Regions from separate parts of the Burkholderia sp. AW49-1 genome, predicted to be linked through region 1. Evidence: riboswitches for the same ligand, from Rfam matches in the RefSeq annotation. Region 1 holds a riboswitch; each other region holds the start of a gene.

What was found. A riboswitch is a leader RNA that binds a small molecule or an ion and turns the genes downstream of it on or off. The one in region 1 is predicted to bind cobalamin.
Region 2: linked by a shared signal. The riboswitch ahead of cobA (uroporphyrinogen-III C-methyltransferase) and the one ahead of ACV22W_RS00050 (TonB-dependent receptor domain-containing protein) in region 1 are both predicted to bind cobalamin.
Region 3: linked by a shared signal. The riboswitch ahead of cobG (precorrin-3B synthase) and the one ahead of ACV22W_RS00050 (TonB-dependent receptor domain-containing protein) in region 1 are both predicted to bind cobalamin.

The regions. Positions count from the first base shown of each region.
Region 1 is NZ_JBSAXF010000001.1:5,745-15,547, reverse strand. It holds gene ACV22W_RS00095 (helix-turn-helix transcriptional regulator) at 1-449, shown strand, start outside; gene ACV22W_RS00090 (threo-3-hydroxy-L-aspartate ammonia-lyase) at 504-1,478, shown strand; gene ACV22W_RS00085 (hypothetical protein) at 1,609-1,857, shown strand; gene ACV22W_RS00080 (SDR family NAD(P)-dependent oxidoreductase) at 1,904-2,728, opposite strand; gene ACV22W_RS00075 (SDR family NAD(P)-dependent oxidoreductase) at 2,730-3,605, opposite strand; gene ACV22W_RS00070 (NADP-dependent oxidoreductase) at 3,648-4,640, opposite strand; gene ACV22W_RS00065 (Dabb family protein) at 4,695-5,327, opposite strand; gene ACV22W_RS00060 (hypothetical protein) at 5,317-5,661, opposite strand; gene ACV22W_RS00055 (helix-turn-helix domain-containing protein) at 5,831-6,847, shown strand; cobalamin riboswitch at 6,957-7,149, shown strand; gene ACV22W_RS00050 (TonB-dependent receptor domain-containing protein) at 7,465-9,393, shown strand; gene ACV22W_RS00045 (LysE/ArgO family amino acid transporter) at 9,428-9,803, opposite strand, start outside.
Region 2 is NZ_JBSAXF010000005.1:266,238-276,040, forward strand. It holds gene ACV22W_RS11290 (cobyrinate a,c-diamide synthase) at 1-178, opposite strand, end outside; gene cobO (cob(I)yrinic acid a,c-diamide adenosyltransferase) at 182-784, opposite strand; gene ACV22W_RS11300 (cobalamin biosynthesis protein) at 819-1,196, opposite strand; gene cobA (uroporphyrinogen-III C-methyltransferase) at 1,193-2,002, opposite strand; cobalamin riboswitch at 2,113-2,349, opposite strand; cobalamin riboswitch at 2,474-2,736, shown strand; gene ACV22W_RS11310 (HoxN/HupN/NixA family nickel/cobalt transporter) at 2,924-3,982, shown strand; gene cobW (cobalamin biosynthesis protein CobW) at 4,008-5,096, shown strand; gene cobN (cobaltochelatase subunit CobN) at 5,103-8,918, shown strand; gene ACV22W_RS11325 (ATP-binding protein) at 8,915-9,803, shown strand, end outside.
Region 3 is NZ_JBSAXF010000005.1:285,755-295,557, forward strand. It holds gene cobJ (precorrin-3B C(17)-methyltransferase) at 1-587, opposite strand, end outside; gene ACV22W_RS11385 (precorrin-2 C(20)-methyltransferase) at 584-1,318, opposite strand; gene ACV22W_RS11390 (precorrin-8X methylmutase) at 1,315-1,941, opposite strand; gene cobG (precorrin-3B synthase) at 1,934-3,289, opposite strand; cobalamin riboswitch at 3,397-3,587, opposite strand; gene cbiE (precorrin-6y C5,15-methyltransferase (decarboxylating) subunit CbiE) at 3,791-5,026, shown strand; gene ACV22W_RS11405 (cobalt-precorrin-5B (C(1))-methyltransferase) at 5,026-6,114, shown strand; gene ACV22W_RS11410 (cobalt-precorrin-6A reductase) at 6,111-6,842, shown strand; gene cobM (precorrin-4 C(11)-methyltransferase) at 6,885-7,613, shown strand; gene ACV22W_RS11420 (MFS transporter) at 7,794-8,978, opposite strand; gene ACV22W_RS11425 (MarR family winged helix-turn-helix transcriptional regulator) at 9,111-9,623, shown strand; gene ACV22W_RS11430 (glutathione S-transferase N-terminal domain-containing protein) at 9,759-9,803, opposite strand, start outside.

The sequences.
Region 1 (9,803 bases):
CGACCGAACTCGGGCTCGCGCGCATCGAGGACGACGACTTCCCGCAAGTGCTCGCGAACTACGCGAACCGCTTCGCCGACGGCCGCACCGCGAAAAGCACGTCGATCGGCATCAAGGATTCGAGCGGCCGCTATGTGGCCGCGCTGTGCCTGAACGCGGACGTCACGCTGTTCCGCGGTTTCCAGGGGATGCTGAACCAGTTCTGCAGCACTGAAGGCGTGCCCGTCGCCGAAACGCTCGACCCGGCCGGCGCGGACGCGATCCGGCAGCGCATCGACGCGTTCGCGACGCGCCTCGCGACCACGCCGCGCGAGCTGAAGACCGACCAGCGCCGCGAACTGATGCAGACGCTGAAGGCCGATGGCTTCCTCGAGGTGCGCCGCGCGATGGAAATCGTGTCGCAGCACCTCGGCGTGTCGCGCGCCACCGTATACAACGATGCGAAATGACCCTGCGCGTAACGGACGCGCGCCCTGTTGACCGACTCTTCCGACGAGCGACTCATGAACACTCCGACCCTCCCCACTTACGACGACGTCGCGGCTGCCGCGGCACGGCTCGACGGCCACGCGCACCGCACGCCCGTGATGACGTCGCGAACGATCGACGAAGCGCTCGGCGCGCAGGTGTTCTTCAAGTGCGAGAACCTGCAGCGCATGGGCGCGTTCAAATTCCGCGGCGCGTTCAACGCACTGTCGCGCTTCGACGCGACGCAGCGCCGCAACGGCGTCGTCGCGTTCTCGTCCGGCAACCATGCGCAGGCGATCGCGCTGTCGGCGCGCATCCTCGGCATCCCGGCGACGATCGTGATGCCGCAGGACGCGCCGGCCGCGAAGATGGCCGCGACGCGCGGCTACGGCGGCAACGTCGTGACCTACGACCGCTATACCGAGGACCGCGAGCAGATCGGCCGCGCGCTCGCGGAGCAGCACGGGCTCACGCTGGTGCCGCCGTACGACCACGCGGACGTGATCGCGGGCCAGGGCACGGCGGCGAAGGAGCTGTTCGACGAAGTCGGGCCGCTCGACGCCGTGTTCACGCCGCTCGGCGGTGGCGGCCTGCTGTCGGGTACGGCGCTCGCGACGCGCGCGCTGTCGCCGCAAGCGAAGCTGTACGGCGTCGAACCGGAAGCCGGCAACGACGGACAGCAATCGTTCCGGTCCGGGTCGATCGTCCATATCGACACGCCGCGCACGATCGCCGACGGCGCGCAGACGCAGCACCTCGGCAACCTGACGTTCCCGATCCTGCGACGCGACGTCGACGACATCCTGACCGCGACCGACGCGGAACTGGTCGACTGCATGCGCTTCTTCGCGACCCGTATGAAGATTGTCGTCGAGCCGACCGGCTGCCTGTCGCTCGCGGCCGCGCGCCGGATGAAGGACGAACTGAAAGGCAAGCGCGTCGGCATCGTGATCAGCGGCGGCAACGTCGATCTCGAGAACTTCTGCGCGCTGGTCGCCGCATCCGCGTGACCGTCACGGCGCGCGGCTGACCGCATGAACATCCTGTCATCCGCGCGCCGCCGCTCCTTCACGCCGCGTTAAGTTTCGCGCCCTAGACTGAAAGCGTTGTCCCGCAGTCAGTCGTGAAGAAGGAGTCGCCATGAACACGCACGCGATCGTCGCCGCCGCCCTCGCGGCAGCATCCCTCACGGCGTTCGCTCAACCGGGCGCGACGTCATCCGTTTTTTCCGCCACATCGCCGCGCGACACGTTCGCGCAGGCCGCCCACCGTTCGCCCGCCGCGCTGCCGCATGCCGGCTTCGTGCTCGCGAAGATCGATCAGAACAATACGCCGCCCGACCGCGGCGGCGAACCAGGCGGCCGCACGCGCGCCGGCACGCACATGTAACCTTGCGCGAGCCGGCCGCGTCGGTCGGCCGGCCCGTGTCTCCCCATCACAACGACGGCAGCGACGGATCGCGCGCGGCGAGGATGTCCGCGGTGCGCCGCTGCAGCGCGCCGTCGATCGTCTCCGGCTGCGGAATCAGCCAGTAACGCCCGTCACGAATGCCGTCGAATGCCCGCACCGCGAATGCGTCGGGCGTGAGCCCGTGCGCGTTCAGCATCGCGCGCATCGTGTCGACGAAGCCCTGCACTTCGGGCCGGTCGTGCGCGGCGCCGAACGGGTCGTTGAAGATGCCCGTCTGCACCGGGCCCGGCGCGAGCAGCGACGCGCCGACCGGCGCGCCGAGCATCTTCAGTTCGCCGTACAACGATTCGGTCAGCGCGACCACCGCGAATTTCGTCGCCGAGTAAGGCGACATCAACGGGCTCGGCAGGAACCCGCCGACCGACGCGGTATTGACGATGCGCGCGGGCACGTTGCGCTCGAGCATGCGCGGCACGAAGCTGCGAATCCCGTTCAGCACGCCGTGCACGTTGATCGCGAAACTGCGCTCGAACCGTTCCGGCGTGATTTCCCAGCTGAAGCCGGTCGTCATCACGCCCGCGTTGTTGAACAGCAGGTCGACGCCGCCGAAGCGCCGCCATGCGGCGTCGGCCAGCGCGTCGACGGCTTCCGGTCGGCTGACGTCCGTCGGCACGCACAGCACGTCGGTGTCGAGCGTCGCGGCGAACGCATCGAGCTTCGCCGGGTCGAGATCGGCCAGCACCACGCGCATGCCGAGCCCGGCGGCATGGCGCGCGAGCCCGCTGCCGATCCCGCTGGCCGCGCCGGTGATCACGGCGGTACCGCCGTCGAAGCGAATCGAAGTCGTCATGTCAAAGTCCTGTCGGGTCGATGCGTGGATGCGCGTACGCAGGAATCACGGGCGGCGGCAACGGCGAGCGGCCGTCGAGCGAGCGCACCGCGAGCCCCTGCGACAGCGGGAAATGCAGGCTGTGCGCGACGAGGCCCGTGCGCTCGCTTGCCGGCAGGCTGCACAGCGCGAGCGCGGTTTCCGCGAGATACGCGACGTCCTCGGTCGGATAGCCTTCGGGGATGTAGCGGGCCGCGCCCGGCGTGCGGATCGCGGTGCTCGGCGCGACCAGGTTCACCGCGATGCCGTCGGCTTCGAGCTCGGCCGCGAGCCCTTGCGTGAAGCGCGACAGCGCGGCCTTGACCGCCGCATAGACGGTCGCGCCGCCCGCGCGCGAGAAATCGTCGAACGGCCGCGGCGGCGCGAGCGCCGTGACCGAGCCGACGTTTACGATCCAGCCGGCGCCGCGCGCGCGCATGCGCGGAATCGCGGCCTGGCTTAGCGCGAACGGGATGCGCAGATAGTGCTCGATCGTCGTGTCGAACATCGTCATCGGCATCGCGTCGACGCGCGCGTAGTCGGCCACGCCCGCGTTGTTCACGAGGATGTCCAGGCCACCGGCCGCCTGCGCCGCGCGTTCGACGAGCGCGTCGCGCTCGGCCGGGTTCGACAGGTCGGCCGCCAGCGCGATCGCGCGGCCGCCTGCCTGCTCGATCAACTCGACCGTTTCGGCGAGCGTGCCGGCGGTCGTCGCGGATTGCGTGAGGCTGCGCGCCGTCACGACGACGGTCGCGCCTTCCGACGCGAGGCGCTGCGCGATCGCGCGGCCGATGCCACGGCTCGCGCCGGTCACGAGCGCACATTTGCCCGCGAGCGTCGCGGTTCGGGTGTCGGTCATGATGTCTCCGGTAAAGGGGTGTCGTGCGCGGACCGTTCCGTGTCAGCCCCCGATATCCGCAACGTGCAGCACGAACTTGGTCTTCGCGTCCCCCGTTTGAACGAGATCGAGCGCGCGCGCCGCCTGTTCGAGCGGGAAACTGTCGAAGCGCGGCACGCGCAGCACGCCCCGGTCGAGCCGTTCCGCGATCGCCGCCAGCGTGGCGCCGCTCGGCATCCGGCTGTACGTCATCGCGGTGCGCAGGCCGCGCCGCGCGGCTTCGGCGCCCGTCGCGGCCAGCCGCTCCGCTTCGCCGGCCGCGAGCGTCATGATGTTCACGAGCGTGCCGCCTCGTGCCAGCAGGTCGAGTGCATCGGGCAGCGTGCCGCCGCCGACCGCATCGAGCACGAGATCGACGCCGCCGGGCGACCACGCCCGAACGGCCGCCGCGATGCCCTGCGCGCGATAGTCGATGCTCGCCGCCGCGCCGAGCGCCTCGACGCGCGCGCGATTGCGGGCCGAGCACGTCGCCGCGACGCGCGCGCCCGCCTGCACGGCAAGCTGGATCGCGAACGTGCCGACCGCGCCCGCGCCGCCGTGCACGAGCACGCTCTGCCCGTCACGCAGCGCGCCGTCGTCGAACAGGCCGGCCCACGCGGCCAGCGCGGGCGTCGGCGTGGCGGCCGCTTCCGCGAAGCCGACCGCGTCGGGCAGGCGCACGACCGAGTCGTGCCGCACCGCGACGTATTCCGCATACGCGCCCCAGCGCCCCGCGCCGGCGTCGGTCTGCGCGAACACGCGCATCCCGGGCGCGAAACCTTCCACGCCCTCGCCGACCGCCTCGACCACACCGGCCGCGTCGAAGCCGATCACGAACGGAAACGTGATCTGCATGAACGCGCCGAGATAGCCTTCGCGGCATTTCCAGTCGGCGGGATTGACGCCCGCGTACGCGACGCGAATCAGCACGTCGCCGGGGCCCGGTGTCGGCGCGGGAACGTCGGCCATTCGCAGTGCGTCGGAATGACCGACGCGGTCGATCAGCAAGGCTCGCATGGTGGTGTCTCCAGGATTGTCGTTTGCATGGCGGCGGCTCGCGTGCGTCGCGCGTCACCCGGCCGTGTCGGCCAGCAGGCTCGACGCGAGCGGGCAGAACGCGTGCGAGATCGCATCGACCGTCCAGTCGGGGCTTTCGGCGTCGAAGCGGCGGTCGACCCAGCCCCAGTGATACGGATGCAGCAGGTATTCGCCGAGCAGATCGCCGACGTGCGCGAATTCCTGTTGCCAGACGTGGGTCCACGCACCCGGCGTCACGATCCGGCTCAGCCGCCAGTTGCGGATGCCGGGCATGAACGCGGGCATGCGCATCAGTTCGCGCTCGAGGTCGCGCACCTGTGCTTCGTCGGCCTTCGGCCGCACGCGCAGCATCAGCGTGCGCCATACGCCGTCGCGCAGCGCCGGCTCGCGCAGGCCGCCGCCGACCGCCAGGCATGCGGCGCCGTCGATCCGCGCGACGGCCGGTATGCGGGCCAGCGCGGTGAAGTCCGGCGCGTGGTCGGCCGCCCGTTCGTCGCGCAGCACGTCGAGCGTGTAGTCGCCCGCGTTCCAGCAGCCGTCCAGATTGCGCGCGAGTGCCACGCGGGTCGCGCCGGGCAACGCATGCGCGGCGCCGCGCAATGCACGTTCGAACGCGCCGGCATCGTCGGTCGCCGAAGCGAATATCTGCGCCGTGTCATGCCGCATGGTCGACCTCCGTCAGTGCAGGCAGCGGCGCATCGGCGTCCGTCATCACATGGCGGCGGCGCGCGTCGCACAGCGCGTCGACGGCCATCCAGAACGCGACCACATCGCCGTCGGTCAGCGCGCGCATCCGGTAGTACGCCGCAGCATCGGCAACCTGCCACGTCAGCCACAGCGTGCTCGGCTGCCCCGGCACCGCGACGGGCGGCGACACCCAGCGGCCGGCCGCCGTCAGTCCGCGCGCCGCGTGGCCCGGCAGATAACGGTCGCGCAGCAGCGCCAGCACGTCGGGAATGCGCTCGGGCGCGAGGGTGATTTCGTCTACGATCTGGATCATTCGCGAGTCGTCTCGGGAAGTTCGTGGCGCAATGCGATGCCGGTCGCCTACGCCGTTCCGGCGAGGCCGGAAGCGGCCGGCGTCGATACCATTCTTGCGTGGCGACGGCCGGCGAACCCCTACCGGCCCGCTCACCGGCCCCTGTCGTAGCGCTCAGATCGGGAGAGAGATGAAACAGCGCGCAATGCCGGCACGCGGCCGCATGTTGCCGGGCCTCGGCGCCCGCCTGCTGGACGAGCTGACGCGCAGCGGCGCACCGCCGGCTGAACGACCGACGACGCCCGGCGGCTTCGTCGCGCTGTACCGCGACGCGATCGAGCGGCTCGAGGCGCAGGTTGCGCGCGGCAACGGCCATCCGCCGATGCGCAAGCAGGAAGTCGACCTGATGTGCCGCTGCCTGCTCAGTTGCGCGACGCTCGCGGACGCAATCCGCTGCGCGGCTGAATTCTGCGAGATGCTGACGCCGCGCGCCGGCGCGCTGTCGCTCGCGGTGCGCGACGGGCGCGCGACGTTCCGGATGGATTCGCTGCGCCGCACGCGCAGCCCGGCCGCGTGCCTCGTCGACCTGACGGGCTTGTTCTGCTATCTGCAGTTGTTCGGCTGGCTGATCGGGCAACCGCTGCGACCGGACGAAGTCTGGCTCGGCCATCCGCGCCGCGACGACGCGATGCCGCTGCTCGGGCTGTTCAACGCGCCGGTTGACGTCGGCCGCAAAACCTATGGCTTCGCATTCGACGCTGCGCGGCTCGATGCCCGCGTGATCCGCCAGCCGGGTGAACTGACGGCGTTCCTCGTCGATTTCCCGTTTCGTCTGATCGATGCGGCGCCGGCCGTCGTGTCATGGGCGCAGCAGGTGCGCGGCTTTCTCGACGCGGCGCTCGCGCGCGAGCAGGCGCTGCCCGCGCTTGCCGAGCTGGCGACATGGCTCGGCGTCAGCGAGGCGACGTTGCGGCGGCGGCTGGCCGCCGAAGGCAGCGGCTATCACGCGTTGCGCGAGCGGTGTCTCGCCGACGTCGCGCGGCGCTGCCTGCGCGAGTCCGATTGGCCGGTCGCGCGGATCGCCGCGCATCTCGGGTTCGCGGGCGAAGAAGCTTTCCGGCGGGCGTTCGTGCGATGGACGGGCGTCGCGCCGAGCCGCTTCCGGCGCGATTGCCGCGCGGCCAACGCGCCCTTTCATCAGATGTAAAGGGGTCCTCATGTCTCGCAAGCGAGGATCTGGAAAAGAATCCGGCGATCACTGACGTTTTTTCGCATCCCCGCGCGCTTCGCCGATTGACGCGCCGGAGCGCTCGCCATTACGCTTGCGCGCTGATGGTTCCCGGAGACGGGATCAAAAGGGAACGCAGGAGAGGCAGCGCCTCGAATCTGCGGCTGCCCCCGCAACTGTGAGCGGCGAATCCGCACTACTCCAAGCCACTGGGAAACCGGGAAGGCCGGTGCGAATAGCGACCCGCGAGCCAGGAGACCTGCCATCGACCCGAGGTCCAAGCAGCCGCGCCGGGCGGGGTGTCCCGGAGCGCCAGGCGCCGCCTTTGGCGGTCGCCCCGTTGCATGGACGGCCCGACCTCAGGACCCTTCAGATGTCCAGTCTTTCCGCCTCCGCTTCCTCGCCGGAAGCGTCGTGCCGTCGCGCCAGCCATGGGCGCGGCGTGTCCGCACGCGTGTGCCGTGCCGTGTCGTTCGATCCGCGCGACGACCGCCCAAGCCGTCCGGTCTCGCGATAGACCGATACGAACCCGGGCGGTACGCACCGCCACCCGCTTACGCTCGCCGTACCTGCAACACGATCACGCTCATTGCCTCATGAATCTTCGCCACTTTCTCGCCACGTCCGCCGCCACGGCGCTGTTCGCCCCGATCGCCCATGCCGCCGGCGACACGGCCCTCCCGCAGCCGCCCCAACCCGCCGCAGCCGCCGACCTGCCGACGATCAGCGTGACCGACACGCGGCACCTGCCCGAATCGTTCGACCAGCGCTATGCGACGACGCAGGTGCTCACGCGCGCCGATCTCGATCGGCTGTCGCCGAGCGACCCGAGCATCACGCAGGCGCTCGCGACGCTGCCGGGCGTGACCGTCTCGCAAAACGGCGGCCCCGGCTCGTCCGCGTCCGTGAGCATCCGCGGCTCGTCCGCCAATCAGGTCGCGGTGTTCATCGACGGCATCCGGATCGGCTCGCCGACGACCGGCATCGCGCCGTGGGCCGACCTGCCGACCGACGCGTTCGAACGCGTCGAGGTGATCTCGGGGCCGGCCGCCGCATCGTTCGGCGCGAACGCGATGGGCGGCGTCGTGCAACTGTTCACGCGCCGCGCCGCCGGCCAGCCGAACCAGACGACCGTGTCGTTCGGCGGCGGCTCGAACAAGACCTTCGACACGCAGGTGCGCACGTCGGGCACCGTGCCGTCGACGGGGTCGCTCGCCGCGCTCGGCGGCCTCACCTACACGCTCGGCCTGCACAGCTACAACACGGCCGGCATCGACGCGACGCGACCGTTCGCCTACGGGCACGAGGACGGCCGCAATCCGTATCACGCGCAGGACCTCGATGCGCGACTCGGCTACGCGCGCGACAACTGGTCGATCTCGACGTTCGCGCTGTATCACCGCTCCGACCTGTCCTATGACAACGCCGGCTTTGCGAATCGCGAGCTCGATCATCAGCTGACGACCGGCATCGCGTTCCATCTCGACATCACGCCCGACACCCAGTTCGACCAGTCGTTCGGTTATGCGAACGACCGCCAGTTCCTGTACGCGAGCGACCCGACCATTCCGACCGACCAGATCAACTCGCAGCGCATCAGTTCGTCGACGTCGCTGACCCATCAGGAACACGGCTTCCGGCTGTTCGGCCTGCCGCTGTCGGGCGAGACGAAGGTCGCGTACGACTTCACGCGCGAACAGGCCTTCCTGCCCGTCGACGTGCCGGACGGCGTGCCCACGCGCAACGACTCCGCGTTCTCGCTGCATCAGTCGGCGACGCTCGGCAGCGTGACGATGTTCGTCGCGGGGCGGCACGAGATCATCGCCGGGAAGGCCGTGAACACCGGCAACGCCGCGCTGTCGTGGGCCATCACGCCGGTCTATACGGCGCGCGTGTCGTACGGCAACGCGTTCCGCCTGCCCTCGTTCAACGACCTGTACTACCCGGGCTACGGCAACCCGGACCTGAACCCGGAACGCAGCGATTCGGTCGAGGCCGCGCTCGATGCGAACACGGCGTACGGCACGTTCAGCGCCGCGATCTACGACACGCGCATCAACAACCTGATCGCCTACAACCCCGCGACGCGCTCGCCGATGAACATCGGTCGCTCGCACATCCGCGGCATCGACCTGTCGTACAAGGGCACGATCGGCCGTTATACGCCGGTGAGCGTCGCGGTCGGTTTCCTGAATCCCCATGACGAAACCAACGACAGCTGGCTCAACCGCCGGCCGCGCCAGACGGTCAGCGTCAACGTCGACCATACGTGGGACGAATTCAACCTGCACGCACTGAGCACGGGTGCGTCGCTGAACTACGGCGGCACGACGTTCGACGACCCGGCCAACACGACGTATCTGCCGTCGTACCTGACCGTGAACCTGCGCGCGTCGTACAGGATCAATTCGCACCTGACGGTGTCGGCGACGCTGTCGAACCTGTTCGACCGTCAGTACATGACCGCGTACGGCTACAACACGCTCGGCCGCACCGCGTTCGGCAAGGTCAGCTACACGTTCTGATCGCGCGCGCGGTGTGCCGGTGCCGCAGCGCGCGTCATGACCAGACGACGCCGCGCATGCCCGCGATCAACTGGGTCGCGCCGAACACCGCGATCACCACGGCCGACACGCGCGACAGCCCGTGCATGAACGTCAGCGGCATCTTCGCTCGCAACGCGGCGGTCGCGCTGCTCAGGCACAGCCACCACGTCGCGGATCCGAGGAACACGCCCGCGACCATCGACGCCACGGTCGGCCCCATCGTGCCTGCATGCGTGCCCGCCAGCGGGCCGAGCGCCGCGAAGATCCCGACGAACGACAGGATCGTCATCGGGTTCGACAGCGTGAGGCCGAAGGTCGTCAGGAAATCGCGCAGCACGGTCGTGCGCGACACGTCCTGCACCGCCGCCGACGCAGCCGGCGCCTGCCGC
Region 2 (9,803 bases), on a different contig from region 1:
GCACGGGGAAGCCGCTCGCGCGTTCGAGCAACATCGGATCGAGAAAATCCGGCCCGGTCTTGAACACGCGCACGCGCCGGCCGAGCCGCCGGTGCAGCCGCGCAAGGCCGGCCGTCACCGACGTCTTGCCCTGGCCAGACGCGGGCGCGCTGACGAACAGCGCGGGGCAGGCCGGCATCGCTCAGAACTCCACGCCGGGCTGCGCCTTCACGCCTTGCTCCTTGTACGGATGCTTGACGAGCCGCATTTCGGTGACGAGGTCGGCCGCATCGATCAGTGCATCGGGCGCATGCCGGCCCGTGACGACGACGTGCACCGAATCCGGCCGCCCGACGAGCGTCGCGAGCACTTCGTCGAGCGGCAGATATTCGTACTTCAGCACGGTGTTCAGCTCGTCGAGGATCACCATCCGGTAATCGCCACTTTCGATCATCCGGCGCGCCTCGTCCCAGCCCTTGCGCGCGGTCGCGATATCGGCGTCGCGGTTCTGCGTGTTCCACGTATAGCCGTCGCCCATCGTCACGAAGTCGCATTGCGCGACCGCGCCGAGGAAGTCGCGCTCGGACGTGTGCAGCGCGCCCTTGATGAACTGCACGACGCCGAGCCGCATGCCGTGGCCGAGCACGCGCACGGCCATGCCGAACGCGGCCGTGCTCTTGCCCTTGCCGTTGCCGGTGTTGACGATCAGCAGGCCCTTTTCCTGGGTGGCGGCGGCCTGCTTCTTTTCATGGCCGGCGCGGCGGCGTTCGGTCATCCGCTGATGGGATTCGGCATCGGTCTTCATCGGGAATCGTCCTGTCGAAAGCGAAACAAAGGGTTCAGAGCGGGCCGGCGAGCGCGACCGTCACGCCGCCCAAGATGGATTTGGGGCCGAGCAGCCGGCCACGCGGCGCCGCGAGCCGCGCGCACGGCTCGGCCACGCCCGCGACGCCGAAACGCGCGAGCGCGGCCGCCGACGGGCCGCTCAATGCCGGTCCGGGGCACTGCGCGAGCTGCGCCGCGTCGAACGCGACGAGCGGCCAGCCGCGGCGTGCGCACAGCATGCGCAGCGGCCGCGCGCGCGCCTTGTCGACGAGTGTCGCGACGACGGCCGGCTCGGCATCAGGGTAGTGCTTCAGCGCCGCGCGGATCGCAGCATCGAGTTGCGCGGCCGTCACGTCCGCGCGAAACCCGACGCCGAGCGCGACGCGCATCATGCGCGGCCGCCGAGCGCCGCGCGCACGGCGGGATCGTCGGCAAGCGCCGCGACGCGGCCGATCACGACGATCGCGGGCGAACCGATACCGGTCGCACCCACACGTTCGACGACGGCGTCGAGCGTCGCGAGCACGTGCCGCTGCCCGTCACGCGTCGCGTTCTCGATCGCCGCGCACGGCATGTCGCCGGGCACGCCGCCGTCGCGCAGCGCGGCCACGATCGCGTCGAGCCGGCGTATGCCCATGTAGATCACGATCGTCATGCGCGTCGCGGCCAGCGCGCGCCAGTCGGGCTCGTCGGCACCCGCGCCGTGGCCCGTGACGAAGATCACGCCCTGCGCGTCGCCGCGATGCGTGACCGGAATGCCGAGCGCGGACGGGGCCGCGATACCGGCCGTGATGCCGTTCACGACCTCGACCGGGAAACCCGCCGCGCCGAGCGCGAGCAGCTCCTCGCCGCCCCGGCCGAATACGAACGGATCGCCGCCCTTGAGCCGCGCGACGCTGCGGCCCGCGCGCAGGTGCGCGAGCATCGCGGCGACGATCGCCTCCTGCGGCGTCGACGCATGGCCGCCGCGCTTGCCGACGTGCTCGATGCGCGCGTCGGCGCGTGCATGGCGCAATACGTCGGGGTTCACGAGGTCGTCGACGAGCAGCACGTCGGCCGCGGCGATCGCGCGCACGGCCTTCAGCGTCAGCAGATCGGCGTCGCCGGGGCCGGCGCCGACGAGCCACGCGCGGCTCATCGGACGCGGCACGGCGCACACCGTGTCGTGGCAGTGGAAAGGGGACGGCGAACGGCACATCGGCGGCCGGCGGACAGGCAAGGCATGATGGATCGGGCGAAGCCCGCGCGAACGCGGGCGGGAAGCGCACCCCATCCGTCCCCCGCGGATCGGGCGTTCGGCGAGCAGCGGGCTCGCCCCTTGCGTCGGCCGGTATCCGGGCTGGCCGCTTGCCAGGCCGCAGCCTTCCCGCCCGCTGAAGGGCAGTGGCATCGCGGGCGGCCTGGGCGCGTGCGGGGGGAACCGCGGCGCGCGGGCGGCGTACCGTTGCGGGGACAGCACAGGCCGGGCGGACTTCCGCCTCCTGTTTCCCGTTTAACTGCGTGCGCGGAATGCGCATGCGAGCACCGAACGCGGCGCATACGATAGCACAGCGATCGGCCCGCGCGAACCCGCCCCGCGGGCGCCGCGAGCGCCCCCGGCACGATGCAGTGGCCGTGCCGAACGCGCCGCGGCGGCCCGTTCCGCCTTGACGCTCCCCGCACCGCCGCCTACACTCGCACGCGTTTTGGTGCTCGCGCGTGCTCCTCCGGCGCGCGCAGTTAAACGGGAAACAGGGAGCCTGGCTGCGCCGCAGCCGAGCCAACCTGTGCTGCCCCCGCAACGGTAAGCGAACGCATCGCGCCCAGCGCGATGCAGCGCCGCTTCGCCGCATGCCTGCCGCATGCGGACGACCGCCACTGGATGCCGCGCATCCGGGAAGGCGAAGCGGCGTGTTCGTCAGCCCGGATACCGGCCAGAACGTGGGGTTCAGCGCCGCGGGGAGGCGGCGCATCGTCCACGGCCGCAGCACGCCCGACGCCCGAACGTTGCCCGCTTCCTTTGCCGATCCGTCAGCCGCAGCACGCGCGCGGGCCGGGGCGAAGAACGGCCGGCGGCGCAGGCGGGGCCGACGACGGCCGTGTTGGCATTCATCATGTCGACCGTTCGCAAAGGAGCATCATGCTCGACTCGTTCTTCCGCCTGTTCAACGACAGCTCATCCGGGCTGCGCGGCAAAATCGTCGCGATCTATTCATTGCTCGTCGCCTTCAACGTCGGCGCGTGGATCTGGGCCTTCGTCGCGTTTCGCGACCAGCCCGTGCTGCTGGGTACCGCGCTGCTCGCCTACGTGTTCGGGCTGCGCCACGCGGTCGACGCCGACCATATCGCCGCGATCGACAACGTCACGCGCAAGCTGATGCAGGAGGGCCGCAGCCCGCTCGGCGCGGGCCTGTTCTTCTCGCTCGGCCATTCGACGGTGGTGATCGTGATGTCGGTCGCGGTCGCGCTGACCGCGGCGTCGCTCGCGCGTTTCGAGAGCATGAAGACCTGGGGCGGCGTGATCAGCACGAGCGTGTCGGCGTTCTTCCTGCTGGTGCTCGCGGCCGCCAACCTGCTGATCCTGATCTCCGTCTACCGGACGTTTCGCGCGGCCCGCCGCGGCGAGACGATCGTCGACGCCGACCTCGACATGCTGATGAACCAGCGCGGCGTGCTGGCCCGCCTGTTCCGGCCGCTGTTCCGCCTCGTGTCGCGCAGCTGGCACCTGTATCCGGTCGGTTTCCTGTTCGGCTTCGGCTTCGACACCGCGACCGAAATCGCGCTGTTCGGCATTTCGGCCACGCAGGTGCAGGGCGGCCTGTCGTTCTGGTCGGTGATGGTGCTGCCGGTGCTGTTCACCGCGGGCATGACGCTCGTCGACACGACCGACGGCATCCTGATGATGGGCGCGTACCGCTGGGCGTACGTGCGGCCGATCCGCAAGATCTACTACAACATGACGATCACGTTCGTGTCGGTGCTGGTCGCCGCGCTGATCGGCGGCATCGAGGTGCTCGCGCTGCTCGCGGATAAACTGTCGCTGGAGGGGCCCGTGTGGGATTTCTCGACGATGGTCGCATCGCATTTCGGGATGCTCGGCTACGTCGTGATCGGCCTGTTCCTTGCGTGCTGGATCGTGTCGGCCGCGATCTACCGCCTCAAACGCTACGACGAGATCGACGTGACGCTCTCGGCCTGACTCCCTTTTCGACACAGGATCCACCATGACCTTACGCAAGCTTCCCGTCACGATCGTCACGGGCTTTCTCGGCAGCGGCAAGACCACGCTGATGCGCCACATCCTGCAGCACGCCGAAGGCCGCCGCATCGCGGTGATCGTCAATGAATTCGGCGAGCTCGGCATCGACGGCGAAATCCTCAAGGGCTGCGGCATCGGCTGCGAGGACGCTGACAGCGCGCAGGGCGAAGCGTCGGGCCAGCTGTACGAACTCGCGAACGGCTGCCTGTGCTGCACCGTGCAGGAGGAGTTCTATCCGGTGATGGAAGCGCTCGTCGAGCGCCGCGCCGACATCGATCACGTGCTGATCGAGACGTCGGGCCTCGCGCTGCCCAAGCCGCTCGTGCAGGCCTTCAACTGGCCGACGATCCGCAACAGCTTCACGGTCGACGCGGTCGTGACCGTGGTCGACGGTCCGGCCGCCGCGAGCGGCCAGTTCGCCGAGAACCCGCAGGCCGTCGACGCGCAGCGCCGCGCCGATCCGAACCTCGACCACGAATCGCCGCTGCACGAACTGTTCGCCGATCAGCTGTCGTCCGCCGACCTCGTGATCGTGAACAAGGCCGACCTCGTCGCCGACGCGCGGTTCGCCGAGGTCGAGGCCGCGATCCGCGAGGAAATCCCGCCGCAGGTGAAGATCGTTCGCGCGACGCGTGGCGAACTGGACGTCGCGATGCTGCTTGGACTCGAATCGGCGTCGGAGGAAACGATCCACCTGCGGCACGACCATCACGGCTCGGCCGACGACGGCGATCACGACCACCATCACGACGATTTCGATTCGGTGGTGGTGTCGGGCGATGCGGGCACGCGCGAGGCGACGATCGCCGCGCTGCAGCGTGTCGTCGAGACGCACACGATCTACCGCGCGAAAGGCTTCGCCGCGCTGCCCGATGCGCCGATGCGGCTCGTGATCCAGGGCGTCGGCCGCCGCTTCGACAGCTACTTCGACCGTCGCTGGCAGGACGGCGAAACGCGGGCGAGCCGCTTCGTGCTGATCGGCGAGGATCTCGACGCGGCCGCGCTGCAGCGCGCGTTCGACGCCGCATGCGCGGCCGACCTGCAACAGGCGTAACGCGCGATGCATCTGCTGCGCACCACGCCGGGCGGCTTCGTCGACGATACGCAGGGCGTCGTGCGGATCGACCAGCAGCCGGCCGACATCGTGATCCTGAGCTCGGCCGACACGACGCTGTCGCTGCTGGCCAGCGTCGTGCCGAAACTGCCCGCCGGCTTTCCGAGCGTGCGGCTCGCGAACGTCACGTTCCTGCGGCAGCCGGCGTCGGTCGATTTCTATGTCGACGACGTGCTGCGCCACGCGAAGACGGTCGTGATCGATCATCTGGGCGGCGAAGCATACTGGCCGTACGGGATCGAGCAGGCCGTGTCGCTCGCGTCGAAACGGAAGCAGCAGCTCGCGATGTTCTCGGGCGACCTGCAGGAAGACCCGAACCTCGTCGCGAAGAGCACGGTCGCGCCCGAGCTGTGCCGGATGTGGTGGCGGTATCTGCGCGAAGGCGGCATGCACAACGCCGAAGCGTTGCTGCGCAGCATCGCGTTCCATACGCTCGGTTTCGGTGACGAACCCGAGCTGCCGCGCCCGCTGCCGGCCGCCGCGCTGTATCACCCGGCGCGCGACCCGGCGAGCGTCGACGACTGGCGTGCGCGCTGGACGCCCGGCGCGCCCGTCGTCGCGATCCTGTTCTATCGCGCGCACTGGCAGGCCGCGAACACCGCCGTGTTCGACGCGCTGGCCGATGCGCTCGTGCGCGAGGGGCTCAATCCGCTGCCGATCGCGGTCACGTCATTGAAGGATGCGGTGAGCCGCGAGGTCGTCACGCAGCTGTGCGACACGCACGGCGTCGCGCTCGTGCTGAACACCACCGCCTTCGCGGCCGGCGCGATCGACAGCCCCGAGCCCGACGTGCTCGCCGGCGATGCGCCGGTGCTGCAGGTGATCCTGTCCGGCGGCAACCGCGACGCGTGGGTGGCCGACAACCAGGGGCTGCATGCGCGCGACATCGCGATGCACATCGCGTTGCCCGAGGTCGACGGGCGCATCGTCACGCGCGCGGTGAGCTTCAAGGGGCTGGCGTATCGTTGTCCGCACACCGAAGTCGACGTCGTGCGCTACCAGCCGGACGCCGAACGCGTCGCGTTCGTCGCGGCGCTCGCGCGCGGCTGGTGCCGGCTGCGCACGCTCGACAACGCCGACAAGCGCATCGCGCTGATCCTCGCGAACTATCCGCAAAGCGAAGGGCGGATCGGCAATGGCGTCGGGCTCGACACGCCGGCGTCCGCACTGCGCGTGCTGGCGGCGCTGCGCGATGCGGGCTATGCCGTGGCCGACCTGCCGGCCGATGGCGACGCGCTGATCGCGCGACTCACCGAAGGCGTGACCAACGACCCGGCCGTGCGCGCCTTGCGCCCCGCGTTCCAGAGCTTCGCGCTGGCCGATTACGTCGCGCATTTCGCGCGGCTGCCGGCCGCGGTGCGCGACGCGCTGAACGCGCGCTGGGGCCTGCCCGAAGCGGACCCGACGCTGCGTCAGGGGCGCTTCACGATCGCCGGCTGGCGCGCGGGCAACGTGTTCGTCGGCATCCAGCCGTCGCGCTCGCGCGGCGAGAACGACTATGCGAGCTACCACGATGCGGATCTCGTGCCGCCGCACGCGTATCTCGCGTTCTATTTCTGGCTGCGCGATGCGTTCGGCATCGACGCGGTCATCCACCTCGGCAAGCACGGCAACCTCGAATGGCTGCCGGGCAAGAGCGTCGCGCTGTCCGACGCGTGCTGGCCCGACCTGACGCTCGGGCCGCTGCCGCATCTGTATCCGTTCATCGTCAACGATCCGGGCGAGGGCAGCCAGGCGAAGCGCCGCGCGCAGGCGGTGATCGTCGATCACCTGATGCCGCCGCTTACGCGCGCGGAAAACTACGGCCCGCTGCAGGATCTCGAACGGCAGGTCGACGAATACTACGAGGCGCTGATGGTCGATGCGCGGCGCGCGAAGCTGCTGCGCAAGACGATTCTCGCGACGATCGCCGAACACCGTCTGCACGACGAACTGAGCGTTTCGCCGCCGCGCGATGCGGGCGACGAGGATGCGCTGCTGACGCGCGTCGACGCGTGGCTGTGCGAACTGAAGGAAGCGCAGATTCGCGACGGGCTGCACGTGTTCGGCGTGTCGCCCGCCGACCGTCAGCGACGCGACACGCTGCTCGCGCTCGCGCGTTTTCCGGTCGGTGACGGCAAGGGCGAACGCGCGGGGCTGATCGGCGCGCTCGCGCGCGATCTCGCGCTCGGCGACGATTTCGATCCGCTCGCGGCCGACTGGGCCGCGCCGTGGACGGGCCCGCGGCCGGCCGTTCTGCAAGCGCTCGACGCGTCGCCGTGGCGCCATGCCGGCGACACGCGCGAGCGGCTCGAACGGCTCGCGCAGCATTGGCTCGACGGGCTGTGCGCGGCTGTTTCCGGCAAGACCGGCGCCGATGCCGCCCCCACGCCGCCCGGCGACTGGCCGAGCACGCTCGCCGTGCTCGAGCGCGTGCGCTCGACGCTGCTGCCCGCCCTCGACGCATGCGGCGGCGAGGAACTGCGCCAGCTGCTGCGCGGCCTCGACGGCCGCTTCGTGCCGCCGGGGCCGAGCGGCTCGCCGTCGCGCGGCAGGCCCGACGTGCTGCCGACGGGCCGCAACTTCTATTCGGTCGATACGCGCGCGGTGCCGACGCAGGCCGCGTGGACGCTCGGGCTGAAGTCCGCGCAGCAGCTGATCGAACGCCATCTGCAGGATCACGGCGACTATCCGCGCGCGATCGGCCTGTCGGTCTGGGGGACGGCCACGATGCGCACCGGCGGCGACGACATCGCGCAGGCGTTCGCGCTCCTCGGCGTGCGGCCGAAATGGGCGCACGGCAGCCATCGCGTGACCGATTTCGAGATCCTGCCGATCGAGATCTTCGACCGGCCGCGCATCGACGTGACGCTGCGCGTGTCGGGCTTCTTCCGCGACGCGTTCCCGAACCTGATGCACCTGTTCGACGCGGCCGTGCAGGCCGTTGCCGCGCTCGACGAGCCCGAGGCACTGAACCCGATCCGCGCGCGCGTCGAGCGCGAACGCGCGAAATGGATCGAACAGGGCGTGGCGCCGGACGAAGCGCGGCGGCGTGCCGGCTGGCGCGTGTTCGGCGCGCGGCCGGGCAGCTACGGCGCGGGCCTGCAGGATCTGATCGACCAGCGCCGCTGGCAGGCCGACGCCGATCTCGCCGATGCGTACCGCCGGTGGGGCGGCCATGCGTACGCGCAGAACAGCGCAGGCGACGCGGCGCCCGACGTGTTCGGCGAACGGCTCGCGACGATCGACGTCGTCGTGCAGAATCAGGACAGCCGCGAACACGACATCCTCGATTCGAACGACTACTACCAGTTCCAGGGCGGGATGACGGCAGCCGTGCGGCACTTGTCGGGGCAGCAGCCGAGCATCTACCACGGCGACCATGCGAACCCGGTCGCGCCGAAGATGCGCACGCTGCGCGAGGAAATCGCGCGCGTGATCCGTTCGCGCGTCGTCAATCCGAAATGGCTCGACGGCGTGAAGCGCCACGGCTACAAGGGCGCGGCCGAAATGGCCGCGACCGTCGATTACCTGTACGGCTATGACGCGACCGCGCGCGTGCTGTCGGACCACCAGTACGCGCTCGTCGCCGACGCGTACCTGTTTGACGACGACACGCGCGCGTTCCTCGAACGCCACAACCCGAAGGCGCTGCACGGCATCTGCGAACGCTTCGTCGAAGCGATGCAGCGCGGGCTGTGGCAGGAGCCGGGCGATTATCGCGAGCGGATCGAAGCGGTCTGGCTCGACAGCGAACAATGTCAGGAAGGAGGACGGCGATGACCGATTCGACGACGCATCGCGCCCGCGCGATATTTCCGTTCGCGGCGCTGGTCGCGCAGCAACCGCTGCAGCAGGCGCTGCTGCTCGCGGCGATCGACCCGTCGCTCGGCGGCGTGCTCGTCAGCGGGCCGCGCGGCACCGCGAAATCGACCGCCGCACGCGCGCTCGCCGAACTGCTGCCCGAAGGGGCATTCGTCACGCTGCCGCTGTCGGCGAGCGACGAACAGGTCACGGGCACGCTCGATCTCGCCCATGCGCTCGCCGAAAACGGCGTGCGCTTCCGGCCGGGCCTGCTCGCACGCGCGCATCACGGCGTGCTGTACGTCGACGAGGTGAACCTGCTTGCCGACGGGCTCGTCGATACGCTGCTCGACGTCGCCGCGAGCGGCGTGAACGTGGTCGAGCGCGATGGCGTGTCGCATGCGCACGACGCGCGCTTCGTGCTGATCGGCACGATGAATCCCGAAGAAGGCGAACTGCGACCGCAACTGCTCGACCGCTTCGGCCTGATGGTCGAACTCGAGAACTGCTTCGACGCCGCGCAGCGCGAGCAGATCGTGAAGGCGCGCCTCGCATTCGATCTCGACCCGGATGCATTTCGCGCACGTCACGCGGCCTTACAGCGCGAACTCGGCGAGCGGATCCACGCGGCGCGGGCACGGTTGCCGGCGCTGGATTTCGACGACGCGGTGCATGCACGCGTCAGCGCACTGTGCATCGACGCGGCCGTCGACGGCCTGCGCGCCGACCTCGTGATGCTGCGCGCCGCGCGCGCGCTCGCGGCGCTGGAGCAGGCCGGCGCGGTGACGGTGTCGCACGTCGAACGCGTGGCCGACGCGGTGCTGCGGCATCGGCGCCATGCGAGTACGCCGCCGTCGTCGGGCG
Region 3 (9,803 bases), on a different contig from region 1:
CCGCGCCACGCATCGGGCGTCACGCGGATCGCATGCGCGGCCGCATCGTCGCGCGGCAGCGCGACGTCGTCGAGCCACGGCGCCGCGCCGTCGACGCGCGTGGCCGCACCCGCGAGCAGGTCGGACACGAAACGCTTGCCTTGCTGGAGATCGGCGAGCGCATAGCCGTCGGGCGGGTTGAGCACGCACGCGCCGAAGCGCAGCTCGCCGCTCGTCGTGATCGCGGGCGCGACGCCGAGGCATTCGGCGATTTCGCGCGCGATCAGGTTGACGCCGGTCAGCCCGCCGAGCAGCGGCACGACGGCCGAACCGTCTTCCGCGACCGCGAGCACCGGCGGCTCGACACCCTTGTCGGCGAGCGCCGGCGCGACGCAACGGATCACGATGCCGGCCGCGCACAGCGCGACGATCGGCAGGCCGCGCGCGTAAAGCTCGCGCAGGTGCGCGCCGAGCTCGTCGAACGGCACGTCGGCCTCGACGCGCGACGCGAGCCCGTGCACGACGGCGCCCGGATAACGCGCCTGGATACGCCGCGCGGTATCGAGTGCGCCCGCGCCGAGAATCACGATCGCGGGCGGAGTCGTCATCCTTGCCATTTTTCCCCCGGCACGACGAGCAGCGAGAAGTACGGCGACGCCATCGGATCGACTTCGTCGAGCGGCACGATGCGCTGCGCCGCCATCGTCGCGCGCTCGACGTACAGCGCGCGTTTCGCGAGCCCCAGTTCGTCGAGTACGCGCCGCACCTTGTCGAAGTTGCGGCCGAGCTTCATCACGACGGCCGCGTCGGCCTGCGCGAGCCGCGTGCGCAATTCGTCCTCCGGCAGCACGCCGGACAGCACCGACAGGCTCTGGTTGCGATAGACGAGCGGCTGGCCGAGCACGGCCGTGCCGCCGAGCATCGCGCACACGCCCGGGATCACCTCGGTGTCGTAGCGCGGCGCGAGGCGATCGTGCAGGTACATGTACGACCCGTAGAAGAACGGATCGCCTTCGCAGATCACCGCGACGTCGCGCCCGGCGTCGAGATGCGATGCGACGATCTCGGCGGCCGTGTCGTAGAAATCGGCGATCACGTTCTCGTAGCAGAGCGGCGGCGGCAGCGCCTCGGTCGTCACCGGATAGACGAGCGGCAATTGCGTCTGCGCATCGAGCAGGTGCGCCTCGACGATTCCGTAGGCATTGCCCTTCTTGCCCTTCGCGACGAAATACGCGACCACCGGCGCGGCCTGCAGCACGCGCAGCGCCTTGATCGTCATCAGTTCAGGGTCGCCGGGGCCGACGCCGACCCCGAACAGGCGTCCGCGCGGGGCCGTCATTCTGCCTCCGTCGCGAGTGCGTTGACGGCGGCCGCGGCCATCGCGCTGCCGCCGCGCCGGCCGAGCAGCGCGACGTACGGCACGCCGCGGCTGTCGGCGTCGAGCGCCGCCTTGGATTCGGCCGCGCCGATGAAGCCGACCGGAAAGCCGAGGATCAAAGCGGGGCGCGGCGCGCCGGCGTCGATCATGTCGAGCAGGTGGAACAGCGCGGTCGGCGCATTGCCGATCACGACGACGCTGCCGGCCAGATGCGGGCGCCACAGTTCGAGCGCCGCGGCCGAGCGCGTGTTGCCGAGATGCCGCGCAAGGTCGGGTACTTCCGGTTCGCCGAGCGTGCAGATCACGCGATTGCCGGCCGGCAGCCGCGCGCGCGTGATGCCTTCGGCAACCATCCGCGCGTCGCACAGGATCGGCGCGCCGGCCGCGAGCGCCGCGCGGCCCGCCGTGCCGGCGCCGGTCGAGAAGCGCAGGTCGTAGGCGACATCGACCATCCCGCAGGCGTGGATCACGCGCACCGCGAGCTTCTCGAGATCGGGCGGAATCTTCGACAGGTCGGCCTCGGCGCGGATCGTCGCGAACGACTGGCGGTAGATTTCCTGCCCGTCGCGAATGTAGTCAAGCATCGGTGGTGTCCTGGCTGTGCCGCGCGCCCGTCAGTCGGTCCGCGGCCTGGTCAATCGTCAGATGGCGCGCGAGCGGGGCGCCGAGGCCCGCGGCGGCGTCGCGCCGGTAAAGGTCGTAGCGTCCGGGCGCGACCGCGACGAGGGTGGACGTCGCGGGGTGCGGCAGCGCGCAGTGACGCTCGCAGCCGGTCAGGTGCACGTCGACCGGATGGCCGACGCGCGCGGCCAGCGCGAGCGCATCGTGTTTCGTATCGGCGCGCGACTTCGCGCAGCCCGCGCTGCCGGTGCACGCGACCAGCGCCGCCAGCGGGTCGGACATCGTGCACACGAGGCCGAGCGACGCGAGCGCGTCGAGCAAGGCCGGCGTGCGTTCGTGCCGCACGCCGTGCACGAACACGCCTTGCCACGGGGTCATCGACAGCGTGCCGTCGCCTTGCGCGTCGGCAAGTGCCGCAAGCCGTTCCAGTTGCGTTGCGTCGAGCCGGCCGAGCACGAACTGCGCGCCGACACTGCAGCGATCCGCATCGCGCGACGGCCGTGCACCGACACGCAGCGCGGCGTCCGATTGCTTGCGCCGCCAGCCGGCCAGTGCCGGATCGGCTTCGAGCGGGAAGGGCGCGTAATGCTGCGCGCGCTCGCGCAACGCGCATGCGCCGCCGGTTGCGAGCAACGCGCGCATCCGCGTGATGTCGGCCGGCGCGAGATCGAGGAACGCGAGCAGCAGTGCGCGAACGAGCGCGACGGTCTGCTCCGGCGCGACGTCGAACCAGGCGGGCGGATCACCGGGCGCGACCGGCGGGCAGCCGGCCAGGCCCGCGGCGATGCGGACCGCCCCGTCGCCGCGACGCCACGCGGCGAGCCAGATGTCGTGCGGATGATCGAGCGCCGCGACCGATTCGCCGCCGTCGAGCTGGATCGAGAATTTCGGCGACACCTCGCCGCGACGCGGCTCGTGCGTCAGCATGTCGAGCAACGGCAGCGCGAGCGCGCGGCTGTCGAGCAGTGCGTCGGGATCGCGCCCCGCGAGCGGGCTGAGCATCAGGTTGCGGACGTCGTCGCTCGCGGCGAGCGCGGCCCGGTCGTCGGCAGCATCGCCGGCGCGCGGGCCCAGGCCAGCATCGAGCAATGCGTTGGCCAGCGTATCGGCCGCGCCGTCGCGGATGCCGCGCAACTGGAGATTTGCGCGATTGGTCGCATCAATCGCGCCGGAGCCGTAAGCGCGCGCAGCGGCGGCGATCGCACGCGCCTGCCGAGCGTCGAGCCGGCCGCCCGGCAGCTTGATCCGGCACAGCCCGCCGTCGGCGGCCGCGACGACGCGCACGAGCCCCGGGCAAGCCGACGGGCGCACGACGGTCGATGCAGGAATGGAATCGGGGGCGGAACTCAACGGGATACCGGGACAGTGTCGCGCCGCGGCCAACGCATCGGTACACCCCGCCCGACGCCGACTGGCACGCACGCACTTTCATGCCGGCAGGTCTCCTGGCTGACAGGTCGGCGCCGGCTCCCGGCCTTCCCGGTGAAACCAGTGGCATGAGGGGGAGATCGGCTCGCTGTCTACAGTTGCGGGGGCAGCCACAGCGGCGCGCGGCGCGCCCTGTGTTCCCTCTTCGGCCCCGAAGGGCACCGGCGAACGAACGGCCGTAGCATACCCGATTTCCCCCGCGCTTCGCGACCGCCGAGCGAGCATCGTGGCCGAAGCGAAATGCGGCCCGGCGTCGGCGGCCCGGCAGATGAAACGCGCGGTGGAACACGGTACCATGCCGACTTTCGCAATGCGGGCGGCCGCATCGGCGCCATACCGGCGCCGTACGGCGACTCGATGGAACCGGACGATGGGGAAGGGTGCATGACGGCGTGGCTGACGGTAGTGGGCATCGGCGACGACGGCTACGCGGGGCTCGGGCGCAGCGCACGGCGCGCGCTGCTCGAGGCGTCGTGGGTCGTCGGCGCGAAGCGGCACCTCGACATGCTGCCCGCGCGGCTGCGGGCCGAGCGCGCCGCGTGGCCGTCGCCATTCGACCTGTCGGGCCTGCTCGCGCGACGCGGTTCGCCCGTCTGCGTGCTGGCGAGCGGCGACCCGATGCTGTTCGGCGTCGGCGCGACACTCGCGCGCGAACTATCCCCCGACGAATGGCGCGTGCTGCCCGCGCCGTCGTCGCTGTCGCTGGCGGCCGCGCGGCTCGGCTGGGCATTGCAGGACGTCGGCGCGGTGTCGCTCGTCGGCCGGCCGCTCGCGACGCTCGCGCGCCACCTGCTGCCGGGCCGGCGCCTGTTCGTGCTGAGCGCCGACGGCCACACGCCTGCCACGGTCGCCGCCGAACTCGCCGCGCGCGGCTTCGGTCCGACGCGCATCAGCGTGTTCGAACACCTCGGCGGGCCGCTCGAGCGGCGCATCGACGGTCTCGCGCAAGACTGGAACATCGACGAAACCGCCGCGCTCAATCTGATCGCGCTCGACTGCCAGGCCGGCCCCGATGCGCCTCGCCGCGCACTCACGCCCGGCCTGCCCGACGACGCGTACCGCCACGACGGCCAGCTCACCAAGCGCGACATGCGCGCGCTGACGCTCGGACGCCTCGCGCCCGCGCCCGGCGAATTGCTGTGGGACGTCGGCGCGGGCAGCGGCTCGATCGGCATCGAATGGATGCGCGCGCATCCGTCGTGCCAGGCGATCGCGATCGAGTCGCATGCGGAGCGCCAGCGCTTCATCGAGCACAACCGCGACGCGCTCGGCGTGCCGGGGCTGCAACTCGTCGCGGGGCGCGCGCCCGCTGCGCTCGCGGGGCTCGCTGCGCCCGACGCGATCTTCATCGGCGGCGGCGCGACCGCGCCCGGCGTGCTCGACGCGTGCTGGTCGGCGCTGAAGCCCGGCGGCCGGCTCGTCGCGAACGCGGTCACGCTGCAAGGCGAGCTCGCGCTCGCCGCGTGGCGCGAGACGCACGGCGGCACGCTCACGCGCGTGTCGCTCGCGCACGCCGAGCCGCTCGGCCGCTTCGACACGTGGCGGCAGCCGTTGCCCGTCACGCTGTACGACGTGCGCAAACCCGATGCGACGGCAACGAACCTCACGGCCCCCGCGTGATGCGCGACGAAACCCCCGAACAACCGGCACCGCTGCGCTTCGGCTACACGACCGGCAGCTGCGCGACCGCGACGTCGCTCGCGGCCGCGCGCCTGCTGCTCGCGGGCGTCGCGGTCGACGCCGTCGAGATCGTGCTGCCGAAGGGGCAGCACGTGATGATGCGGCTGGCGTTCTGCCGGACGACGGCCGACGGCGCGGAAGCCGGCACGATCAAGGATGCCGGCGACGATCCGGACGTCACGCACGGTGCGCTGGTCTTCGCGCGCGTCGCGCTCGCGGCGGCGCCCGGCGTGCGCTTTCACGCGGGACCGGGTGTCGGCACCGTCACGCGTGCCGGACTCACGCTGCCGGTCGGCGAACCGGCGATCAATCCGGTGCCGCGCCAGATGATGACCGCGCACCTCGACGCGCTCGCGGCCGAATTCGGCTACGCAGGCGGCTTCGACGTGACGATCGGCGTCGAGGGCGGCGAGGCGCTCGCGCTGAAGACGATGAACCCGCGCCTCGGCATCGTCGGCGGATTGTCGATCCTCGGCACGACCGGCATCGTGCGGCCGTTCTCCTGCTCGGCGTACATCGCGTCGATCCACCAGGGCATCGACGTCGCCCGCGCGAACGGAATCGCGCACATCGCCGCGTGTACCGGCAACGCGAGCGAGGATGCGATGCGCGCGCACTACGGCCTGCCCGACATGGCGCTGATCGAAATGGGCGATTTCGCCGGCGCGGTGCTCAAGCACCTGCGCCGCGCGCCGGTCGCGCGCCTGTCGATGTGCGGCGGTTTCGGCAAGCTCAGCAAGCTCGCGGCGGGCCATCTCGACCTGCACAGCCGCCATTCGAGCATCGACCTGCCGCTGCTTGCGCAGTGGGCGGCCGAGGCGGGCGCGAACGCGGCTCTGCAGGCCGCGATGCGCGCGGCGAACACCAGCCAGGAAGCGCTCAAGCTCGCGCAGGCCGACGGCGTGCCGCTCGGCGACATCGTCTGCGCGCATGCGCTGCGGGTCGCGCGCGACATCGTGCCGCCATCGGTCGCGGTCGAAATGTTCGCGATCGATCGGCAGGGCCGCTTCGTCGGGAGCGCACGATGAGCGCGCGCATCCTGCTGCTCGGCGGCACCGGCGACGCGCTGAAGATCGCGCGCGCACTCGGCCCGCAACACGTCTACAGCCTCGCGGGCCTCGGCAAGGTGCCCGACGACTTGCGCTGCGAAGTGCGCGTTGGCGGCTTCGGCGGAGCGGCGGGGCTCGCCGCGTACCTGCATGGCGCCGGCATCGGCCTCGTGATCGACGCGACGCATCCGTATGCCGCGCGAATCAGCGCGAACGCGGCGGCCGCCGCGCGCGACGCGGGCGTGCCGCTGTGGGCGCTGCGCCGCGCGCCGTGGGCGCCGCAACCCGGCGACGACTGGCGGATGGTCGACGACTGGGCGGGCATCGAGACCGCGCTCGCGCCGTTCCGGCGGCCGCTGTTCACGCTCGGCCGCGAACCGCTCGCGCATCTCGACGAGATTCCGCCGCACCAGTTCTGGCTGGTGCGCTGCCTCGATGCGCATCCCGGCAACGCGCGCGCGCAGATCCTCGCCGCGCGCGGGCCGTTTACGCTCGACGGCGAGCGCGCGCTGTTCGCGCTCGCGGGCATCGATGTCGTCGTCAGCAAGAACAGCGGCGGCGCCGCGACCGAGGCCAAGCTCGATGTCGCGCGCGAACGCAGGCTGCCGGTCGTGATGCTGCGACGGCCGGCGCAGCCCGACGCCGATCGCGCGTTCGACTCGGCCGCCGCGCTGCTCGATGCGCTCGACCCGAGCGCGCGCGCGTGACGCCGCGCGCCGACTGCCCCATGAATTGACGGAGATTTTTCGATGACGGTGTATTTCATCGGTGCGGGCCCCGGCGACCCGGAACTGATCACGGTGAAGGGCCAGCGTCTCGTGCGCACGTGCCCGGTGATTCTGTACGCAGGCTCGCTCGTGCCGCCAGCCGTGCTCGACGGCCATCGCGCGGAACAGGTTGTCAATACGGCCGAGCTCGACCTCGATGCGATCGTCGCGCTGCTCGCCGCCGCGCATGCGAAAGGCCAGGACGTCGCGCGCGTGCATTCGGGCGATCCGTCGCTGTACGGCGCGATCGGCGAACAGATCCGCCGGCTGAAAGCCCTCGGGATTCCGTATGAAATCGTGCCCGGCGTGACGGCCACGGCCGCGTGCGCGGCGACGCTCGGCGTCGAGCTGACGCTGCCCGGTGTCGCGCAGACGGTGATCCTCACGCGCTTCGCGGGCAAGACGACGATGCCGGAAGGCGAAGCGCTCGGCGCGCTCGCCGCGCATCGCGCGACGCTCGCGATCCATCTCGGCGTGCGGCATCTCGCGCGGATCGTCGACGAAGTGCTGCCCCATTACGGGCCCGCCTGCCCGGTCGCGGTGATCTACCGGGCGAGCTGGCCCGACGAGGAACGCGTGACCGGCACGCTGGCCGACATCGTCGGCAAGGTGCAGGGCACGCGGATCGAGCGCACCGCGCTGATCCTGATCGGGCGCGTGCTCGATGCGCAAGAGTTCACGGATTCGACGCTGTATGCGAGCGGCAGTTGATTGCGCGTGCATGGAACGCGAGGCATCGCGGCGACGGGTTTTCTCGCGAGTAGACCCGCTGATCAACGCTTTTGGCCAAACGGCGCCAACCGTGCCATCTGACGTAACTGCACAACACCGGCGAACCGCGCACCCGCCACGAACCGGGTCAACGTTTTCACGCGCAGCGTCTGACTCGCGCTACGCCCGCGCAACGTGCCGCGCAAACCGCGGCGCGAACCCCGTCGCCAGCGCGAACAGCACCACGCACAGGCAAGCCATCGCGACCCACGCGGGCGACAGATCCGCGAGATGCTGGCGCACGATGCCCGCCGCGAACGGAAACAGCCCGGCGATCAGATAGCCGACGCCCTGCACGAACCCCGTCAACGACGCCGCATCGGCCGGTGTCGCCGCATGATCGACCGTGACGATCAGCGACAACGGAAACAGCGCGCCGATACCGGCACCCGTCAGCAGCGCAGCCGGCAACGCAAGTGTCTGCGGCGCGGCCAGCATCACCAGCAGCCCCGCGAGCAGCGACGCGATCGCCGCGTGCAGCGCGGGCCGGCGATCGGGCAGGCGGTCGATCGTCGCCGAGACCGCGAGCCCCGCGACGACTTCGGCGAGCGTCACGCCGCCGAGCAGGCTGCCGGCCGCGGTCGGCGACCAGCCGAGCCGCATGTAGTACGGCGGCAGCCATGCCAGCACGAGGGTATAGGCGCCCGTCGCGATCCCGAAGAACAGCGCGAGCCGCCACGCGCGCGGCGAGCGCGACGGCCGCGCCTGCACCATCGACCGCGACGTCGGCCCGGACGCCCACGCGTGGCCGCCCCGGCTGGCCAGCGGCCACGCGAGCGCCGCGACAGCGGCCGGCAGCGCCCAGCCCGCGAGCGCGACCAGCCAGCCCCAGCGGGCCGCGGCGAACGGCGCGACGACGCTCGCGAGCACCGCACCGCCCATGATCGACGTCGAATAGACGCCCATCGCGCCGCCGATCCGCGTCGCGAAATGCGCCTTCACGAATCCCGGCAGCAACGCCTGCACCATCGCGATCCCGAGTCCCGCGCAGCATGCGCTCGCGAGCAGCAGCCACGCGTGCTGCGCGCCGATGCGCGACGCGCAGGCGAAGCCGATCAGCGCGACGCCCAGCCATACGCCGCCCGCGATTCCCGTCACGCGCTGCAGCCGCCGCGCGCTCAACGCGCCCAGGCCCATCAGCAGGATCGGGATCGTGGTCAGCAGGCTCGCCGCGCCGTCGCCGATGCCGGTCGCGCGCTGGATCATGTCGAGCAGCGGACCGATCGCGGCCAGCGCCGGCCGCAGGTTCAGTCCGACCAGCACGATGGCGGCAAGCCGCCATCCGGGAGAAGTGAAGCGATTCATGGAACGGCCCTCGGTATCGGTGCGCGACACCTCCGTCCGGGGTGCCGCGCGTTTTCATGTAAAGTGTCTCGACATCAAGATAAATGCCGATTTATCTCGACGTCAAGATAACTGGTGAGCCGAGGAGGGTTAATGGATCGAGCCGCGCATGCGCTCGCGCAATGGCGCGTCGAGCGTCCGGATCTGGACGCGTCGTCGATGCTCGTGATGGGACGGCTGCAGGAGGCCGCACTGGTGATCGCACGCGACGGTCTCAATCCGTTGTTCGCGCGCTACGGGATGCAGCCCGGCGAATTCGACGTGCTGGCGACGCTACGGCGCAGCGGCGCGCCGTTCGCGCTGACGCCGACCGCGCTGTACGACGCGCTGATGATGTCGTCGGGCGGGATGACCGCGCGCATCGACCGGCTGCAGAAGGCCGGTTGGGTCGAGCGCCGGCCGAACCCGGCCGACGGCCGCGGCACGCTCGTCGCGCTGACCGATGCCGGCCGCGCGCTGATCGACGATGCGGTGGTCGCGCACGTCGACAATCAGCGCGCGATGCTGGCCGCGCTGTCGGAGGCGGAGCAGGCGCAGCTTTCAGCGCTGCTGGAAAAGCTGCTGGCGGGATTGGGGGAAGGGGCGTCGACGTCCGCCGAAAAATAGCGCCGCCGAATCGGCGCGTCGAATGAACGCAGCGAGCGGGAAACGAAAACGCCCGAAGGAAGCGGGAGAATCGCCCGCCGCGCGATGCGGCGGGCCAGGCAGAGCGCGGGCCGCGAGGTGCGCCCGCGACGCGGCTCAGTCGCGTGCCGGGATGTTGAGCCCGCGCGCGACGGCCGGACG